Regions from separate parts of the Arthrobacter sp. NPDC055138 genome, predicted to be linked through region 1. Evidence: riboswitches for the same ligand, from Rfam matches in the RefSeq annotation. Region 1 holds a riboswitch; each other region holds the start of a gene.
The links. Region 1 has a riboswitch for S-adenosylmethionine ahead of ACWF5H_RS10795 (acyl-CoA dehydrogenase family protein). Riboswitches for the same ligand answer to the same signal wherever they lie in the genome.
Positions count from the first base shown of each region.

Region 2: it holds a riboswitch for S-adenosylmethionine, as region 1 does, so the genes downstream of both, ACWF5H_RS15685 (bifunctional o-acetylhomoserine/o-acetylserine sulfhydrylase) here and ACWF5H_RS10795 (acyl-CoA dehydrogenase family protein) in region 1, are expected to answer to the same signal.
Region 3: it holds a riboswitch for S-adenosylmethionine, as region 1 does, so the genes downstream of both, ACWF5H_RS03435 (flavin reductase family protein) here and ACWF5H_RS10795 (acyl-CoA dehydrogenase family protein) in region 1, are expected to answer to the same signal.

Region 1 is NZ_JBSGTH010000004.1:19,120-25,718, forward strand. Features, by position in the region: gene ACWF5H_RS10765 (ABC transporter permease) at 1-93, opposite strand, end outside; gene ACWF5H_RS10770 (aliphatic sulfonate ABC transporter substrate-binding protein) at 93-1,136, opposite strand; gene ACWF5H_RS10775 (ABC transporter ATP-binding protein) at 1,239-2,078, opposite strand; gene ACWF5H_RS10780 (VOC family protein) at 2,404-2,772, shown strand; gene ACWF5H_RS10785 (CoA-binding protein) at 2,898-3,314, shown strand; gene ACWF5H_RS10790 (zinc-binding dehydrogenase) at 3,371-4,327, opposite strand; SAM riboswitch class IV at 4,630-4,744, shown strand; gene ACWF5H_RS10795 (acyl-CoA dehydrogenase family protein) at 4,820-6,058, shown strand; gene ACWF5H_RS10800 (acyl-CoA dehydrogenase family protein) at 6,124-6,599, shown strand, end outside.
Region 2 is NZ_JBSGTH010000006.1:153,092-159,690, forward strand. Features, by position in the region: gene ACWF5H_RS15670 (carbohydrate ABC transporter permease) at 1-236, opposite strand, end outside; gene ACWF5H_RS15675 (extracellular solute-binding protein) at 260-1,627, opposite strand; gene metX (homoserine O-acetyltransferase MetX) at 1,759-2,829, opposite strand; gene ACWF5H_RS15685 (bifunctional o-acetylhomoserine/o-acetylserine sulfhydrylase) at 2,910-4,235, opposite strand; SAM riboswitch class IV at 4,303-4,417, opposite strand; gene ACWF5H_RS15690 (VOC family protein) at 4,611-5,258, shown strand; gene ACWF5H_RS15695 (CPBP family intramembrane glutamic endopeptidase) at 5,418-6,197, opposite strand; gene ACWF5H_RS15700 (PDR/VanB family oxidoreductase) at 6,318-6,599, opposite strand, start outside.
Region 3 is NZ_JBSGTH010000001.1:711,180-717,778, reverse strand. Features, by position in the region: gene ACWF5H_RS03465 (amino acid ABC transporter ATP-binding protein) at 1-244, shown strand, start outside; gene ACWF5H_RS03460 (hypothetical protein) at 270-701, opposite strand; gene ACWF5H_RS03455 (hypothetical protein) at 979-1,191, shown strand; gene ACWF5H_RS03450 (NADPH-dependent F420 reductase) at 1,311-1,883, shown strand; gene ACWF5H_RS03445 (hypothetical protein) at 1,902-2,105, opposite strand; gene ACWF5H_RS03440 (prephenate dehydratase) at 2,202-3,071, shown strand; SAM riboswitch class IV at 3,180-3,294, shown strand; gene ACWF5H_RS03435 (flavin reductase family protein) at 3,337-3,843, shown strand; gene ACWF5H_RS03430 (aldo/keto reductase) at 3,840-4,826, opposite strand; gene ACWF5H_RS03425 (DHA2 family efflux MFS transporter permease subunit) at 4,997-6,599, shown strand, end outside.

The DNA of each region.
Region 1 (6,599 bases):
TGCCGTCTTGAGGACGCCGGAGGCTTTCAGGCCTTCCTGGCTGGTGGCGTAAACGCTGTTGCCGGATGCGCCGGGGTTGCCGAAGTGCGTCATTAGGATTCCTTGATGGCCGACGGATCGGCCGTCTTCACCAGCGAGTCGTCCAGCAGGGTGGCCAGGGCCTTGTCGATGTCGGCCTGGCTCTTCACGTCACCGGTCTCGACGAACGCCGGGCCGACCTTCTCCAGCACGGCGCGCTGCTTCTCGCCCGGAGCGGCTTCCACGTCCAGGTTGCTGCGCTCGGTGATCACCTTGGTGGCCACCTCAAGGTCCAGGCCGGCGACGTCGGCGAGGATCTGCGCGGTTTCCTCCGGGTTTTCGGCGGCCCAGGCGCGGGCCTTCTCGTAGGCGTTCACCACGGCCTGGGCGAGCTCCGGCTCTTCAGTCAGGAAGGACTCGGTGGCGTTCAGGAAGCCGTAGGTGTTGAAGTCCAGATTCCGGTAGAACAGCTCGGCGCCGTCCTTTTCGGCACCGGCCATGATCGGATCGAGGCCGGACCAGGCATCCACCGAGCCCTGCTTCAGCGCGGTCAAACCGTCGGCGTGCTGCAGGTTCTCCACGGTGACGTCGCCGGCGGAGAGGCCGGCCTCTTCCAGCGACTGCAGCAGGAAGAAGTAGGGGTCGGTGCCCTTGGTGGCGGCGACGGACTTGCCCTTGAGGTCCTCGACGGAGTCGATGCCGGAGTCGGGCAGCGTGACCAGTGCGGCCCATTCCGGCTGCGAGTAAAGGCTGATGGTCTTGATCGGCGAGCCGTTGGCGCGGGCCAGCAGCGCGGCGGAACCGGCGGTGGAGCCGACGTCGACGGCGCCGGAGCGTAGTGCCTCGTTGGCCTTGTTGGAACCGGCCGACTGCAACCAGTTCACCTCAACGCCGTCATCGGCCAAGGTGGCCTCCAGCCAGCCCTTTTCCTTGATGATCAGGCTCAGCGGGTTGTAGGTGGCGAAGTCGATGTTGAGCACACCGTCGCCGGTGCCCTCGGCCGCGGTGGCTTCGGAATCTTCGCCGGCCACGCAGCCGGTCAGGGCCAGCGAAGCGCTGGCGGCGACGGCGGCCGCACCGAGGATCGAGCGGCGGGAGAAGCGGCGGGCAATAGACATGGTGGTCCCTTCGAACGGTGCGCGAAGCAGGAGAAGCTCCGCGGTTACGGGTGGATTTGGGCACAGACGGCCCGGGAAATGCTTGAGGGTGGAGAGGGCGGCCTAATGGCCGTCGACGCCGAGGCTTTCGAGCAGCGAGCGGCGCATTCGGGCCAGCTCCACCGAACCGCGGTCCCGCGGGCGGCTGCCGGGAACGTCAACAGTGCGCACAATCGTGGCGCCGTCGTGCTCGCGGCCTTCTTCCTTGCCCAGCAGGATGACCCGGTCCGCCAACTGCAGGGCTTCGTCCACGTCATGGGTCACCAGCAGCACGGTGGTGGGTTCGGCCGCGTGGATGTCCAGCAGCAGATCCTGCATCTTGATCCGGGTCAGCGCGTCGAGTGCGCCGAAGGGCTCGTCCAGCAGGAGTACCCCCGGATTGCGGGCCAGAGCGCGTGCCAACGAGGCTCGCTGCGCCATGCCGCCGGAAACTTCACGCGGACGATGCTTGGCGAACTTGTCCAGCCCCACCAGTTCCAGCAGCCGGGCCACCTTGGACTTGCCCTGCTTCGCGCTGGAAGATTTGGGCAGGCCGATGGCCACATTGGCCTGCAGGGTGTGCCATGGCAGCAGTCGCGGTTCCTGGAACGCGACGGCGCAGCGCGAGTCGATGCCCTGGACCGGCGTGCCGTCGATGTCCACGCTGCCGGCGCTGGGCGCGTCCAGCCCGGCGGTGGCGCGCAGCAGGGTGGACTTGCCGCAGCCGGACGGGCCCAGGATGGCCAGCACTTCGCCGGGGCGGACGTCGAAGTCCACGTCACGGAGCACGGTGTGGGCGTTCGCGCCGGTACCGAAGGTGCGGTTCAGGCCGCGGAAGGAGACGGCCAGAGCGGAATCGGACGCTGCCGAGGGCGCAGTGGATGCGGGGGCCGCGTGGCGGGACGACGACAGTACTGCAGTCATGGGATCACTCCATCGATCCTGGCAGTAGCACCCTACGGTTCAAGCCGTGCGGCCGGCTTCCGCCGGCCGTACCCGTGGCTTGTCACCTCGTTATCACCGGCAGTCTGGGATGGCTTCCGGTGACCAGGGTTGCTGCGGCGTCGTCGATCCAGGTCTCTCGGCCGCTCGGGATGGTCACAACTAACTAAACGGCACTTCCGGTAGCCACGGCAAACGGCCCGTAATAAAGCGGCGTAACAAACCGCGGCACAAAAATCGGCCCACGCCGGTTGCCGGAGTGCGGAAATCCGTAGACGAGGGTCGGTGGCGATGGCAGGATGGCCGCATGAAAATCAACCGTCACATCACCGTGTTCGACGCCGCCGATCTGGACGCTGAGAGCAGCTTCTGGGCAGGCCTGCTGGACGGGACGGTCAAGGCCGAGGACGACTGGCATACCGTTTCCGTTGACGGCGAGCCGCGGCTGGCGGTCCAACTGGCGCCCGACCACACTCCGCCTGAGTGGCCCGACGGCGCGCCACAGCAGATCCATCTGGACCTCTACATCGATGACCTGGCCGAGGCCCATGAACTGGCCACGTCGCTCGGCGCCAAGCTGCTCAAACCCGCCGACGACGCCGCGGCCGCGTCCGGATTCCAGGTCTACGCGGACCCCGCCGGCCACCCGTTCTGCTTCTGCTGGGGCGCCGGATAACCACGCCCGGCGCTGAACTGGTCGCTGCGCTGCGTTAGTGCGGACTTGAGCGGTTCCCGGGCCGCCGGCCGCGGGACGAGTTAGCGAAGGTACCGGTAGCGGGAACTCATGGGTAGGGTGGCGCCATGGCACACCAGAATGATCCCGAAGTCGTCAGCCGCCTGCTGAGCACGCCCGGCCGCTGGGCCGTCGTCGGCCTGTCCACCAACCCGCACCGGGTTGCCATGCGCATCTCCAGGTACCTGATGGACCAGCTGGACATGGAGGTGGTCCCGGTCAACCTGCAGGGCGACGACGTCCACGGCCTGACCGGCTACCGAAAGCTTGCGGACATTCCTGGTCAGATCGACGTGGTGGACTGCTTCGTCAACTCCCAGAAAGTCGGCCCGGTGGTGGACCAGGCCATTGAAGTCGGCGCGAAAGCCGTCTGGCTTCAGCTGGGCGTCGTCGACGAAGCCGCCGCGGAACGGGCCAAGGCGGCCGGGCTCGACGTCGTGATGGACACCTGCCCGGCCATCGAAGCCCCGCGTCTGGGCCTCTAGCCAGTCAGCGGCCCGCCTTGCCCGCCACCTAGGCTGAGACGTTCAGCGCTGTTGCATCACTCGTACATTGCGATGAAGCGGCCAACCACCCCGCCGGCCCGGAGCTTGTCGATGGCGCCCGGGATGTCGGCGTGCGTGATGTGGTTCATCGGCGGGTTCAGCTGGCCGGTCTTCATCAGTTCGTAGATGCCCGCTAAGTCCTCCTTGGTGCCGGACTTTGAGCCCCTGATGGTGAGCTGGTTGATGATGATCGGGTAGGTGTTGATGGTGGATTCGAGCCGTCCCATGCCCACTTGGACCAGGGTGCCGAACTCGCCGAGGGTCTCGATGGCGGCCGAAGTGGTGGTGCCGAAACCGGCGTAGTCGACGATCAGCTCCAGGTTCTTGTCCTTGAACTCCTCAATCGAGGAGGCGACGCCGGCCAGGCCGATCTCATCGGCCAGTTTCTGCGTCTCGGGGTTGACCTCGGCTCCGTAGACCTCTGCGCCGGACAGCGCCGCGGAGCGCGCGCCAATGTAGCCCAGCCCGCCCAGACCAATGACGCCGACTTTCATGCCTTTCTTGGCCCCGCCGACGGCCATGATCGCGTGGTAGGCGGTCAGGCCGGCATCGGTCGCCATCGCGCCGAGGTCGAACGGCACCTCGTCGGGCAGAGCCACCAGGTTGTCATCGGTCGCGCGAAGCTTGGCGGCAAAGCCACCGTCCCACTTGCCGTAGCCGAGTGCGTCCCCGTCCGACATCACCGGGGAGAGGCCCACCCGGTCGCCCACCTTCCAGCGGCCCATGCCGTCGCCGACCTCGCTGATCACCCCGGCGGACTCATGCCCCATGGTGCGGGGCAGCCCGTGCTGGAACAGCGCCATCCAACCCGGATCATCGAGCGTGGTGACGTCCGAGTGGCAGACACCGGACGCCTTGACGTCCACCACCACCTCGCCGGGGCCGGCGCGCGGCTCCTCCACCTCGTTGAGCTCCAGCGGCTTGTTCGTCCCGGTAAATTGCCATGCCTTCATGATTCGAACCTCCCTGAGCGGCGGGACGGTGTGCGTCCCGGACCGGCAGATATTGGTGGCGCAACTTCACCCTAGTCCCGTCGTGGAAAGGCCCACAGGGGGCGGCGGACTGGAGCGCATCTTCGGCCCGGAATTCATCCGGACGGCCCGGCGCTGCGGGGTACCGGCTGGGAGCGGAACGATCCACCGGAAGGCGGGGCCGCCGTCGTCGGATGGGGGTATCCGTAACATTCGGCAGTGGAACGTCATGGCCCGTCACATGCTTCACAGCGCCGGATGGCGCCCGGCAGACTTTTCCCCAAGATCAAGAGTCCCAACGACAAGCTCTGGCTGGTTGGGCGGCAACCCTCTTCCGTAGCGGGGTGCCCCAGATGAGGATCCGGCCGCGCACAGATCGGTGCCCGGCAAGTACGGCCCCCGCCAGGCTGCGTCGCCGACCGTGATGGTCGCTGCGCGGTGCGGCAGGCGGGAGCCCCTGCACGAGGAGGCGCCATGACCGCCGTCGTCATTGAAGAAAACCAGCAGACCCGCCGTTCCTCTTGGAGCGGACACGCCAGCCGCGAAGAACTCGCCCACTGGCAGCAGATCGCCGAGGGCGTGGCCGCCGTGCTGAGCACGGACGTGCTGGAGCGGGACCGGCGCAATGCGGACCCGCAGGCCGAAGTGGAGCTGCTGCGCAGTTCCGGCCTGTTCAACCTGATCATCCCCAGCGAGTGGGGCGGCGAGGGCGGCCACTGGGAAAGCGCGCTGCACGCCGTGCGCATCCTGGCCCGCACCGATGCGTCGATCGCGCAGATCCTGGCCTACCACTACGCAAACCTCGGTGCCGTGGTCTTCTACGGCAACGCGCAGGTCCAGGAACGCCTGCTCCGCCGCTCCGCCCAGGGCCGCTGGTCCTGGGGCGACTCGGTCAATCCGGTGGACCCGAACCTGGAACTGGTGCCCGACGGCGACGGCTACCGGCTGGACGGTGTCAAGCACTTCTCCACCGGCGCATCCGTGGGCGACGCGATCCTGGTCAACGCCGCGATCACCTCCGGTCCGGATCAGGGCAAGTTCCTGGCCCTGGCCTTGGAACATGACCGCGCCGGAATCTCCTTCCTCGGCGACTGGGACGCGCTGGGCCAGCGCCTCTCCGCGAGCGGCTCCGTCAAGTACGACGGCGTGCTGGTCACCTCCGCTGACATCATCGGCGAGGTGGGGGAGGAGCCCTTCTCCAGCCTGGTGACGCCGTATATCCAGCTGGCGTTCGGCAACCTCTACCTGGGCATCGCGCAGGGTGCGCTGGAACGCGGCCGCCAAATCACCCTGGCGCGCAAGAACTCCTGGTTCCTCAGCAACGCAGAAACCTACGCTCAGGATCCGCTGACCCAGCGGGTCTATGGGGAACTGTCGTCCCGGGTGGCTGCCGTGGAGGCCTTGGCAGACCGGACGAACGAACGCTTCGACGCCACCATCGCCGTCGGCGGGGAGCTGACGGCCGAAGCACGCGCTGGCATCGAGATCGAGATCGCCCGGCTCAAGGTGGTCTCCACCGAGGTGGGCGTGGAAGTGGCCAACCGCATCTTCGAGGTGACCGGCTCTTCCTCCGCGAAAACCGCGGTGGGACTGGACATCTTCTGGCGCAATGTCCGCACCCACACCCTGCATGACCCCGTGGACTACAAGAAGGTCGAGGTCGGCGCCCACTTCCTACTGGGCGACATCCAGCCGATCTCGCTCTATACCTGATCCGCCCCGCATTCCCATCCGTCCCACCTCGGCCGTGCACGGCGGAGACCTCCAGGAGCACCACCATGACCGAAACCCTTGACCACGCAACAACGTCCGGCCACTCGACGCCGGCCTTCGCAGCGGCGGTCGCCAAGTACCGTCCGATCTTCCAGCGCATTACCGCAGGAGCGTTGGACCGCGAACTGGACCGCGAGTTGCCGTTTGAGCAGATCGGCTGGCTGAAGGACGCCGGCTTTGGTGCCGCCCGGATTCCCGCCGAACTCGGCGGCGACGGGCTGGACTGGGAAGAGTTCACCGAACTGTTGATCGAGCTGGCCGCCGCGGACAGCAACATTCCTCAGGCGCTGCGCTCGCACATAGCGCTGGTGGAGGAGAACCTGTACCACCACGGCCGCGGCGGGGACCGCAGCGGTTGGCTGCAGCGCTTCGCCTCCGGCCAGCTGGCCGGGAACGCGTGGACCGAACCGGGCGCAGGCGGAACCGCCACCGTGCTCTCCGAATCCGGCGGCAAGCTGGTGCTGAACGGGCGCAAGTTCTA
Region 2 (6,599 bases), on a different contig from region 1:
TCGCTGAGCAGTTCGGTATAGTTTTCCAGCCCGACCCACTGCGGGTCCTTGGCGGCCACGCCGGTCAGTGCAGCATTGGTGAAGGACCCGTAGAAAGCCCACAGGATCGGGCCGGCCAGGAACACGCCCAGCAGCACCACGGCAGGGCCGAGCGGCAGCAGCCGCAGCACTGTCCTCCCCGGCGGGCGGCGCCGGCCCCGCTCAGTGCCGCCACGCGTTTCGGCGTCGCGGGCCACCACCTCGGCGGCTGTCACTGCTGCTACTTCTGCACTGTGTTTTCTGCGCCAACAAGGTCGGTGACGGCGGCGTCGAACTCGGCCGCGGCCTCCTCGGGTGTCTTCTTCCCCATCATCACCGCTTCGGTGGCTTCCTGGACAGCGGTCGAAATCTGCGGGTAGTCGGCTGTGGCAGGCCGGTAATTAGTCACCGAGACCAGTTCGGAAACCTCGCCCACGAACGGATTGGCTTCCAAGTAGGCGGGGTCCTTGGCCACATCGGTACGGACTGCGATCTGCGAATTGGCCACGGTGTACTGCAGCGAGTTCTCCTGGTTCATCACCTCCGTGAGGAACTCGAACGCGAGATCGGGATTCGCTGAATTGGCGCCTACCGCCAGTGTCCAACCGCCGGACATGCTGACTGCTCCCGGCTCCTGTCCGCTCTGGGTGGGGAACGGTGCCACGCCCATCACGTCGCCATATTCGGGCCAGTCCACCAACCCTCCCTCCTGCCAGAACGACGGCGAGTAGGAACCTTCCACGGTTCCGCCCAGTTTGTCCTCGGGAAACAGCTGGCCGAAGACCATCTGCCACACGTTCGGGTCCAAGGCCTCGGCCGGTGTGACGGCCAGGTCCTCTTGATAGAGCGTCTGCAGGAAGGCCAGCGAGTCAATGAAGCCTTGCGAGCCGACCACCCACTTGCCTTCAGCGTCGTCGTAGAGCGTGTCGCCGGTGCCATAGAGCAACTGGTAGAAACTCTGCATGACGGTGCCTTCGCCGGTGCCCGTGCCGGCGTAGAGGTTGAACGGGACCACGTCCGGCTGCGAGGACTTGATGGCCCGGGCCGCCTCCAGGATGGCGTTCCAGTCCTTCGGAGCCCAGGGGACGTCCACGCCGGCCTTTTGCAGGACGTTCTTGTTGTACCAAATGGCCCGAGTATCGGTACCCAGCGGGACAGCATAGATACTGCCATCGTCCGCGCGACCGGCTTCCTTGGCTCCGTCGTTGAAGTTCGCCCAGTCGTCCCACTCGGCCAGATACTGATCCAGGTTCAGGAGGTAGCCAGCATCCACGTCCGAACGGATCTTGAAGGTGTCCTCGTAGAACACGTCCGGGGCGGTGTCCGGCGACCGCTGGGATAAGGCGAGCTTGGTCGCATAGTCTTCGTCGCTGCCGGTGATGGGCTCCAAATTGACCGTCACGCCGTCGTGCGCAGCCTCAAAATCGGCCTTCGCCTTCTTCATCACCTCATCCATCGTGGCATTGGCCTCGGTGGTCTGGTACACGATCCGTAGTGCGGAGCTTTGCGGGGTATCGCCCTCCCCGCCCCCGCCTCCCCCGCCACAGCCGGCCAGCGCCAGCGCTCCAACGGCCAGCAATGAAACTTTGATTCGGTAATCACGCAGCATGGTTCCCCCCTCGTTTGGAGGCTTCCGGGCCAAACGCCGTCGGCGTGGGTCAGGGGCCTACCGGCATGCTACCGAGGGGCTCCATCGAATGGATTTATTCGTCCCAACCGTGATCAAACTGCAATGTGCGGTCAGACCTGCGGGAAAAACGCCTGCGTGAGCTCGTCATGCAACTGGTGGACGTCGGTCAGGAAACCGTCGTGGCCCAGCGGCGTTTCGATGGTGTGCACCTTGACCGATCCGGGCAGCGCCTCGGCCAACTGGCGCGACTGTTCCGGAAAGTAGAGACGGTCCGAATCCACCGCCGCAATGAAGAATTCCGTCCCCGCGAGACCGCCCAGGGACTGCTCCAGCGAGCCGCGGCCGCGGGACACGTCGTGGCTGACCAGGGCCTCTGTGAGCAGGATGTAGCTGTTGGCGTCGAAGCGGGAAACCAGCTTCTCCGCCTGGTAGTCCAGATAGCTTTCCACCGCATAGCGGCCGCGGGCGGAGGGCGTGATGCCGCCAAACGGCTGTTCCTCCGCCTGCGCCGAGCGGCCGAACCGATACTCCAGTTCAGGCTCCGAACGGTAGTTGATGTGGGCGATTCGCCGGGCAATACCTAGTCCGGCTTCGGGGGCGGGACCGCCGTAGTAGTCGCCGCCGGTAAAGTGCGGATCCAGCCGGATGGCTGCGACCTGCGCCTGGGCAAACGCGATCTGTTCGGCGGTGCTGGCCGCCCCGCACGCCATCACGGCGCACCGCGCCGTGCGCTCGGGGAACGTCGCAGCCCACTCGAGCGCGCGGGCCCCGCCCATCGACCCGCCGAGCACGGCGTGCCAGCGGCGGATGCCCAGCGCATCGGCGAGCCTCGCCTCGGCCCGGACCGAATCCCGGATGGTGACGAACGGAAACCGCGACCCCCACGGCTTACCATCTGGTGCCGGCGTCGCCGGGCCGGTGGAGCCGTAGCAGCCGCCAACCATGTTGGCGGCCACTACGAAATAACGCTCCGTGTCGATGGTGGCGCCGGGACCGACCAGGTCGTCCCACCAGCCCTCCTCGTTGGAGGCACCGCGGGCCACATGCGTGCTGCCGGTCAGGGCGTGCTCGATCAGGACGGCGTTGGACGCATCCGCGTTCAGGGTGCCCCAGGTTTCATATCCCAGGACAACCTCGGGCAGATAGCCGCCGGCCTCCAGCTCCAGCGCACCTACTGGCATCCTGCGCAGGACGCCATCCGTCGCCTGATCCACCAGTTCCTGCGGTTGCACGATCGTCACGCTGCGTTCTACCTGCTTGCCTAGTCGTCCGAGCCCTTGGCGGCGCGGAAACCGGCCTCCAAGTCGGCGATGATGTCGTTGACGTTCTCGATGCCCACGGAGAGCCGGACCAGTCCGTCGGTCACGCCGGCGGTCAGCCGTTCCTCGGCCGAAAGCTGGGCGTGGGTGGTCGACGCCGGGTGGATCACCAGCGAGCGCACGTCGCCGAGGTTGGCCACATGCGAATGCAGTTCAAGGCCGTCCACAAAACGCTTGCCGGCCTCGATCCCGCCCTTGATCTCGAACGACACGATGGCGCCCGTGCCCTTCGGACCGTATTTGCGGCCGCGGTCGTACCAGGGGCTCGACGGCAGGCCGAGGTACGCGACGGAAGCAACGTCGTCGTGCGCCTCGAGGAATTCCGCGACCTTCTGTGCATTGGCCACGTGGCGCTCCACCCGCAGGCTCAGCGTCTCCAGCCCCTGGGCGATCAGGAAGGCGTTGAACGGGGAGACCGCGGACCCCAGGTCGCGCAGCAGCTGGACGCGGGCCTTGAGGATGTAGGCGAGATTGGCGCCAAGCGCACTTCCGACGCCCAGGTCACGGGCAAAGACCAGCCCGTTGTAGGTCTCGTCCGGGGTGTTGAAGCCCGGGAACTTTTCCGGATCGGCAGCGAAGTCGAAGGTGCCGGCGTCCACGATCACGCCGCCGATGGCCGTCCCGTGGCCGCCCAAGTACTTGGTGGCCGAGTGCAGCACGATGTCTGCGCCCCACTCGATCGGGCGGATCAAGTACGGGGTGGCCAGCGTGTTGTCCACGATCAGCGGCACGCCATTCTCATGGGCGATGCTGCTGACCGCTTCCAGGTCCAGTACATCTTGGCGCGGGTTGGAGACCACCTCGCCGAAGAACGCCTTGGTGTTCGGCTGCACTGCGTCGCGCCACTGCTGCAGGTTGTCCGGATCCTCGACGAACGTCACCTCGATGCCGAACTTGGGCAGCGTGGTGCGCAGCAGGTTGTACGTGCCCCCGTACAGGCTGGGGCTGGCCACAATATGGTCGCCGGCCTCGGCCAAGTTCAGGATGGAGAACGTGGATGCGGCCTGGCCCGAGGCCAACAGCAGCGCACCGACACCGCCTTCCAGACTGGCGACCCGGGCCTCAACGGCCTCGCTGGTCGGGTTGCCGATCCGCGTGTAAATGGGCGCCAACTCGGACAGGGCAAAGCGGTCCGCGGCGCTCTGGGCGCTGGGGAACACGAACGAGGTGGTCTGATAGATCGGCAGTGCACGGGCGCCGGTGGCGGCATCCGGCTCCTGGCCGGCGTGGATCTGACGGGTTTCAAAGGACCAGTCTGCATTGGACATGGTGCAACTCCTTCATGGGAAGGGGTCATCCGGGATCCGGCCGTGCCGGCATGTCTATCCCGGGTGTGACCCGCGCTTGCGCACCGCCTGATGGCGGCTGCCTGGTCTTCACCCGGGGCACCCCACCGCGGTTGGAGGGTTGCCGGCCAGCAAACCGGGGTTTCACGCTGGCACTCATGACCTGCGTCCAGTCTCAGCGGAGAGCCCGCCCGGCCGCAACAATGTGACACCTTATGACCGCCCGCAGCGGCGCTTATTCCGCCCCAATCTGGTGGTGTGAGCACCTGCCAGACATGGATCTTCGAGCCACATCCGGCCGGATACTGGTGACTTAGGTCACCCTAAGTCGAGAGAGGGTTCACAAAGTGCCAAGATATGGCTATGCGCTTCGACCACGTTTCTTATGCTGTTGAGCCCGACGGTCTGGCTGCCACCTCAGAGCGGATCTCCAAAGCTCTGGGTATTGACGCAGTCAAGGGCGGGGTGCACCCCCGCTTCGGCACCCGCAATATGATCTTCCCGCTGACCGACCACCATTACCTGGAAGTGGTGGAGGTCCTGGCCCACCCCGCGTCCGACAAAGCCCCCTTCGGGCAGGCCGTGCGTGCCCGCTCCGAAGCCGGCGGCGGCTGGATGGGCTGGTGCGTGGAAGTGGACGATCTAACCCCGTTCGAAGAGCGGTTGGGCCGCCATGCGGTTCCCGGAAACCGCAAGTTCCCGGACGGCCAGGAATTGACCTGGCAGCAGATCGGCATCAAGGGCCTGATCGCCGACCCGCAGGTTCCCTACATGCTGCGCTGGGATGACGGCACCGAGGCGCTTCACCCGTCCAACGCCCGCCCGGCATCCGTCAAGCTGATCGGCCTGACCATTGCCGGTTCCTCGGATCGCGTGGCGGACTGGCTGGGCACCCCGGTGGATGACCTGCTCGACGACGTCAAGGTTGCGTGGACCGCGCCGAACGGCACGCCGGGCATCATGTCGGTCCGCTTCGAAACCGCGAACGGCATCGTCGAACTCTAAGTTTCCGGTCTCGTCCGGCCCGGTGCACGGCTCGCTTTTTTACGCAGGGCTCCCGTTCCGGCCTCTTGCTCCCACCCACGGTGGCGCAAGAGGCCGGAACGGGAGCCTTTTGCCTGTCCCCGGCAAGCATCCTCTCGGCTGGCCGTTAGGTACGCCGGCTTAGGTACCGATGCCGATGGCTGGACCCACCAGCGCGTAGCCGACGAAACCGGCGATATCCAAAAGTGCGTGCGCGACCACCAGGGGCATTACCCGCTTGACCTTCGTATAGACGTAGCCGAACACCAGGCCCATCAGGAAGTTCCCGATACCCGGGCCGATCCCCTGGTACAAGTGGTAGGTCCCGCGCAGGGCGGCGCTGACGAAGATCGAGGTCCAGATCCCCCAGCCGAACTTGGCGAATCGATCGAAAAGGTAGCCCACCATGACCACTTCTTCGAGAATGGCGTGGCGCAGGGCTGAAAGCACCAGTACCGGCACGGTCCACCAGTATTCGTCCAGGGCCGCGGGCACAATTGCGGTGGTGATTCCCAGCGCCCGGCCGGCGGCGTAGACCGCCAACGTGCCGGCACCCATCACCAGGGCCAGCAGGAAGCCCAGGCCGAAGTCCACCCGGGGCCGGGAGAAGGTGAAGCCGATCGACCGGAAGGCCGATTGGCCGGGCGAGGTCATCAGGAGCAGCACCAGTGCCACCGGCACCAGTGCAAAGCAGATGCCGAGCATCTGGTACACGAAATCGAAGATTTCCCGCGAGTTCAGTACCGGATTCAGCGTGGTGGTTTGCGAGGCCAGCGGCGCGCGGGTCATTTTCTCCAGCAGGTTCACCACGGCGTAGACCGCCGACTGCCCCAGCGAAACCCCGAGCACAATGAGCACTTCCGCCCGGTAGTAACTCAGCGTGCGCGGTGCGCTCGCGGTGATGGCCTTCTGCTTGTCCATAGCCACTATCTTGCCAAGTGAACCGGGGCTGGCGGCGACCGGAATCAATCCATGTCCCGCGCTCCCCCGCACGTCGCAACGGTTTCGCCTGCGGCGCCGGCGCACGCGACACTCCTTGGGCTACAAGTCCAACAGCAGGCGCTTGCCCTTGCAGCGGGAGACGCAGATCATCATGGTGTCTCCCGCCTCCCGTTCGGCTTCGGAAAGCAGCGTGTCGCGGTGGTCAATTTCGCCGCCCAGCACGGGCGTTTCACAGGTGCCGCAGATTCCCTCGCGGCAGGAATTCAGCGGACTGAGCCCGGCCGCTTCGAGGGCCTGCAGGATTGACTCGTCAGAACCCACCGGGACCTCCGTCCCGTCGGCGAGCTCGACCACGAAGGCCGACTCGCCGCCTTCAGGAGC
Region 3 (6,599 bases), on a different contig from region 1:
GACCTCGGCGCTGGACCCCGAACTGGTGGGCGATGTGCTGCACGTGATCAAGGAACTGGCCGACGAAGGCTGGACCATGGCGCTGGTGACGCACGAGCTGGCGTTCGCCCGGGAAGTAGCCAGCGAGGTGGTGTTCATGGACGGCGGCGTGGTGGTGGAGCGAGGCCACCCCGACCAGGTGCTGCGCGAGCCGCGGGAGGAGCGCACCCGGCAGTTCGTCCACCGGCTGCTGAACCCGTTCTAGGCCGGATAATCCACGACGACTGCCGCTAGCGGCCGGGCTGCGCGGGCCCTCGCATCGGCATCGGCGGGATTCCCGTGCTTGGGGTTCCCTGTCCGGGTGCCTGAGCGCGCTCGTGGCCCTGGACCGGAGCCGCCGGCAGCGGCGCAGGGTATGGAGCCGCCGCGATCCCTGGCTGCAGCGTCCGGAACCAGCCGTCGTACCGCTGGTCGGCACGCTTCACGGCGCGCGAAATGCCTACCGTCAGCAGCACGAAGCCGGCGATCGAAACCACCGCGAACAGCACCGCGAAGCCGGTGTAGACCTCCGCGTTAGAGCTGTAGAACACGCTGGTGGCGTCCAGGAAGGACTCGCGGACCGCCGAGGCGGACATCCAGCCGCTCATCGCACCTCCTGCAACGAAGAGGGCAATGCCCCAAACGGTCAGGCCGGCAGCTGAGGGGATGTAGCGGTAGTTCATGCTTCCCACTATCGGCAGCCCACCCGCGTAACGTCGGCCTCCACGACGTATTCTTGGCCACACTCCCCGGCCGCCGAACCCCGCCAAATCCGCGCCAGAACCTCTGAATCCCGAGAGGTGTTCCACGCCACGCCGCTTGATAATTCATCTGATGTCCATTGGAATGGCAGAATGTAAACTTCCATGCACCGTTCCGCATGGCACCACGTTCCGGCCGGAAGCTACCCATCCCGCGCTTTCTCCTCTGCGGCGGCCTCCGGTCACGAAAGGCAGAACCATGGCCACGACTTTGGCTACCAAGTCTTTGACGGCACAGACGGCCTCCGAGGCCCACGACCTCCTCAATGCTGCGGTGGAAGAACTGCAATCAATCGCGGCCATCGACGGCGATTGCGGCATTCTGGTCACCCGCACCGGGCCCGGGCAATTCACTGTGGAACTGAGCGACGACGTGCCCTACGGCATCACGCAGGAATCCGACCTCGACTAGGATCCGCCTCTCCGGCTGGGCCCACCAGCACGGGCCGTCGCGGCATTGACTCCCGGTTTCAGGCTGCTAGCGTTTCGCTCGTACGTTCAGGCAATCCGGCAGATCTGAGGAGCGTTCCCGTGGCAAACGTCAGCATCATCGGTACCGGCAACATGGGCCAGGCCATCTCCAGCGTGGTCAGCAAGGGCGGAAACGTCGTCGAGTCGTTCGACCATGACGACGCCCGGCCCGTAACCGGCGACATTGTTATCCTCGCGGTGCCCTACCCCGCCCTGTCCGACATCGTCCGCAGCCGCGGCGACCAGTTGGCGGGAAAGGTGGTCGTCGACATCACCAACCCGCTGAACTTTGAAACCTTCGACTCGCTCACCGTGCCGTCCGACAGTTCGGCCGCAGCCGAACTCAGCGCCTCGCTGCCGGATTCGCGCGTGGTCAAGGCCTTCAACACCACCTTCGCCGCCACGCTGTCCTCCGGCACCGTCGGCGGCCTGCCCACCACCGTGCTTATGGCCGGGGATGATGCCGCGGCCAAGTCCCAGCTGGCCGAGGTGGTCACCGCCGCCGGGCTGAACGCCATCGATGCCGGCGCACTGTCCCGGGCCCGGGAACTCGAGGCCCTGGGATTCCTGCAGATCTCCCTGGCCGCCGCCGAGAAGCTCCCGTGGACCGGAGGCTTCGGCGTCGTCGCCTGACCGCCTAATAGCCCGGCGCTAGCGCCGTCCCGACCGCCTGGCAGCAATAGCCATTCCGGCCAGCACGCCGGCGGCGATCAGCAGCAGCACGGACACCACGATTAGCGGGGGCATGATGTCCAGCCCCATGATGGACGGCATCACCGTCAGGCTGACCGCGAAGAGAGCGACGACGGCAGCAGCGAGCCCGAGGGCAACGGCACGGGGATTGGATCCTTCCACGCCCTCCACTCTATCGGCGCTTCGCTCCGGCTTTGTGACGCCGGCCGGCGCCCGTCGAATAAGGCCACGGGCCCTCCCGGTGGGATAATTTCGCCCATGGCTCCAGCAATCGCATACCAAGGTGAACCCGGCTCGAACTCGCACATGGCGTGCCTTGAGGTCCGGCCCGGCTGGGACGCGGTGCCATGCGCCAGCTTTGAAGACGCCTTCGCCGCCGTCACCAGCGGCGAGGCCGAACTGGCCATGATCCCCATTGACAACTCGATCGCCGGCCGCGTGGCGGACATCCATGCCCTGCTGCCCCGGACCACGCTGCAGATCGTGGAGGAATTCTTCCTGCCCATCCGCTTCAGCCTGCTCGGCATTCCCGGGGCCACGGTGGAACAGGCCCGTGAAGTGCACAGCCACATCCATGCCCTGGGACAGTGCCGCAAGCTGATCCGCCGTTTGGGGCTAACGCCGGTCATTGCCGGCGATACCGCCGGGTCGGCCCGTGAAGTTGCCGAGTGGAACGATCCCACCAAGGTCTCGCTCGCGCCGCCGATGGCCGCGGAGCTGTACGGCCTGCAAGTCTTCGCCGAGAAAGTGGAAGACGATCCAACGAACACCACCCGGTTTGTGGTGCTGGCCGACCGGCGGCCCGTCCCCCGCCGCGAGGAGCTGCCCGGTCCCGCGGTGACCAGCTTTGTTTTCCGGGTGCGCAACGTTCCCTCGGCGCTGTACAAGGCCCTCGGCGGGTTCGCGACCAACGGCATCAACATGACCCGGCTGGAGAGCTACATGGTGGGCGGCGAATTCGCGGCCACCATGTTCATGGTGGACGTCGAAGGCCATCCGGAGGACCAGCCAATGGTCCATGCCTTCGAGGAACTCGAATTCTTCACCACCGAAATCCGGATTCTGGGCGTCTATCCCGCCCACCCGTTCCGGTTGAACCGCGGCGCGGAACAGCCGGCAGGCACCTAGGCAAGGGAAGCGCGTGCCACCGAGTGGCACGCGCGGCGCCGGACAGAGTTCTTAACGAACTGTTACCCGCGTTTGACCGAGGCCACGTCCCGCTTTACCTTGGAAATGAATCACGAGCGCCAACTTCACAGCCCTGGCTGGTTGGCCGGCAACCCTCTACCGTAGCGGGGTGCTCCAGGTGATGATTCGGCCCGCCGGGTTTGTCGGCAGGCAAGTACGCGTATCCTCCGGCAGCAGCGGATGCGCCTGAGCTTCAAGGATGGCCATGTCCCTGCACAACGACTTGACCCCGAACACCCTCCGCTCCGCCTTCGGGCGCTTTCCCTCCGGAATCGCAGCGCTCTGCGCCGTCATCGACGGTCAGCCGCAAGGCATCGTCGCTTCCTCCTTCACCGTGGGCGTTTCACTGGAGCCGCCGCTGGTGATGTTCGCCGTCCAGAACACCTCGCGGACCTGGCCGCTGCTCCGCCAGGCCGGCCGGATCGGCGTGTCGGTGCTGAGCACGGAGCACGACGGCGTCTGCCGCCAGATTGCTTCCAAGAGCGGCGACCGCTTCGCCGGGCTGAGCCTGCACCGCACCGACCGGGACGCGCTTTTCCTCAACGAGGCAGCGCTGTGGCTGGATTGCTCGGTGCATCAGGAGTTCCCGGCCGGTGACCACCAGGTGGTGCTGCTGGAGGTACACGCGCTGAGCACGCACGACGGCGCGCACGAACCGCTGGTCTTCCACGACTCCTCGTTCCGCCGGCTGGTACAGCCCGCGTTCGTCTAGGGCAGCGGGCGTCCCCGCGCCGCCACCCACAGCGCGTACCATTCCTGCCGGGTCATTGCCGCGCCGATCTCCTCGGCCTGGCCGCAGGCCCTGATCCGCTCCGGGTTGCTGGTACCGACGACCGGCCGGATCCGGGCAGGATGGCGCAGCAGCCAGCCCAGCACCACGGCTTCCTGCGTGCAGCCCTTGTCCCGGGCCAGCTCGGAGACCAAGGCTGCCGTCGCGCGATCCGCTGCCGCACCACCGCCGCCGGGGCCGTCAACTGTGCCGGCGGCCCGTTCCGCCGGCCGGCCGCTGTAGCGGCCCCGCGCCAGCGAGCCCCAGGCCTGCAACTCCACCGCGTGGGCAGCACAGTACTCCAGGGTGCCGTGCGGGAAGCCGACGGCGGCGCCTTCCGGGTGGTTGACCAGCACGCCGGATTCAAGCCAGTCCCGCCGGTACAGGCTCATTTCCAACTGGTTGACGGCGAGCGGCTCGTCGAGCGCGGCCTGCAGCCACCTCATCTGCTCGCCGGACATGTTCGAGACGCCTAGGCGGCGGACCTTCCCGGCCAGCCGGAGGCGGCTGAACGCCTCGGCAATCTCCTCGGCCGGGGCCAGCGGATCCGGCCGGTGGATCAGCAGCGTGTCCAGGTGGTCGGTGTGCAGGCGGCGCAGGCTTTCCTCGGTACCGGCCACGATGGCCGCGCGGGATGAGTCGTACTGGCCCACCAGTCCGGGAACCGGCAGTCGGATGCCGCATTTGCTCTGCAGCTGGATGGTTTCCCGGAGTTCCGGTCGCTCGGCCAGCACCCGGCCGAACGCAGCCTCCGCCTTGCCGTGGGCGTAAATGTCCGCGTGGTCGAAGATCCTGATGCCGATGTCCAGTGCCGCCTCCACGGCCGTGTGGGCGGCGGCGACGTCGGCGGCCTCCAGCGGGCCGCTCCCCCAGCCACCGCCCAAACCCATGCTGCCGAAGATCAGGCGGGATCCGGCGTCGTCCATTGATATGTCCCTTCGCTGGGCAGGCTTCCAGCGTACGACAGCGGCTCGCCGAAATCGGGGGTTGTGCCGCCTCGCGGACGGCAGTACGGTAACTCTCGCGGGGCCGGATAGCGTCCCCAGGCAACCAGTATTAGGCCGCCTGCGCCACCCGCGCCGCCAGGAAGTTAACCATGGCAGTTCCTCCCAGCCCGGACCGGGGCCCTCACCAGCCGTCCGGTCCCTCAACAGCCCGGGAGTCCGCGCGCGCGGACCAGGACCGGGCCCAACTCCCGGACGGCGCTGCCGCTGCACAGCCCCGGATTACGGTGGTGTTCCTGGGGCTGATGCTCACCGTGCTGCTGGCAGCGCTGGACCAGACCATCGTGGCGACGGCGCTGCCCACCATCGTCGGGGACCTGAACGGGCTGGAGCACATCTCCTGGGTGATCACCGCCTACATTCTGGCCGCCACCATCGGGCTGCCGATCTACGGCAAGCTCGGCGACCTGTTCGGACGCAAGAGCATCTTCATCTTTGCGATCGCGGTGTTCCTGGGCGGCTCGATGCTCTCCGGCATGGCGCAGAGCATGCCGCAGCTGATCGCCTTCCGCGCCATCCAGGGGGTGGGCGGCGGCGGGTTGATGATCGGCGCGCAGGCGATCATCGGCGATCTGGTCTCGCCGCGCGAGCGCGGCAAGTACATGGGCCTTATCGGGGCGGCCTTCGGCCTCGCCTCGGTCAGCGGACCCCTGCTGGGCGGCTTCATTACCGACCACTGGAGCTGGCGCTGGGTCTTCTACATCAACCTCCCGCTGGGTGCCGCGGCGCTGACTGTCATCACCACCACCCTGCACCTGCATAAGCCGGGCGGGCCGAGGCCCAAGCTGGACTATCTGGGCACCTTCCTGCTGGCGGTCGCCAGTGCGGCGGTCATCCTGTTCGCCAGCTGGGGCGGGACCACCTACCCCTGGGACAGTCCGGTGATCATCGGGCTGGGCGCGGTCACCGTGGTTGCCTCGGTGTTGTTCGTGCTGGCCGAACGCCGGGCGGTGGAACCGGTGCTGCCGCTGCGGCTGTTCCGCGACCGGGACTTCACGCTGCCCACCTTGATGGGCGTGTGCGTGGGCATCGCGATGTTCTCCACGATCGCCTATTTGCCCACCTTCCTGCAGATGGTCAACGGGGCCAGCGCCACCGAGTCGGGCCTGATGATGATCCCGATGACGGCGGGGATGGTGGGAGCCACCACCACCACAGGCCAGCTGGTGAGCCGCACCGGCCGCTACAAGATCTTCCCGATCATCGGCACCATCCTGATCGCGGCCGGGCTGGTGATGCTCTCGCAGATCTCCGACACCACCCCGTACTCCTTCACCGCCGCCGGCATGTTGGTGCTGGGGCTGGGGCTGGGGTCCATCATGCAAAACCTGGTGCTGATCGTGCAGAACAGCGTCCGGCGCCGGGATCTGGGCACGGCCACCTCGGCCACCAACTACTTCCGGCAGATCGGCGCCACCTTCGGCATCTCGCTGTTCGGCGCCATTTTCATCAGCCGACTGACCGAGCAATTCTCGACGGCGCCGCCCGGCCTGGTGACGACGATCGGTTCCGGCGGCGGCCAAAGCTTCAGCTCGCTCGGTCCCGCCGTGCTCAAATCGCTGCCGGCCCCTGCCCAGGAATTCATCGCACATGCCTTCGCCCAGGCGCTGCCGCCGATCTATCTTTACGCCGTGCCGATCGTGCTCGCGGCGCTGGTGTTCGCCTGCTTCGTCAAGGAGATCCCGCTCTCGGAGG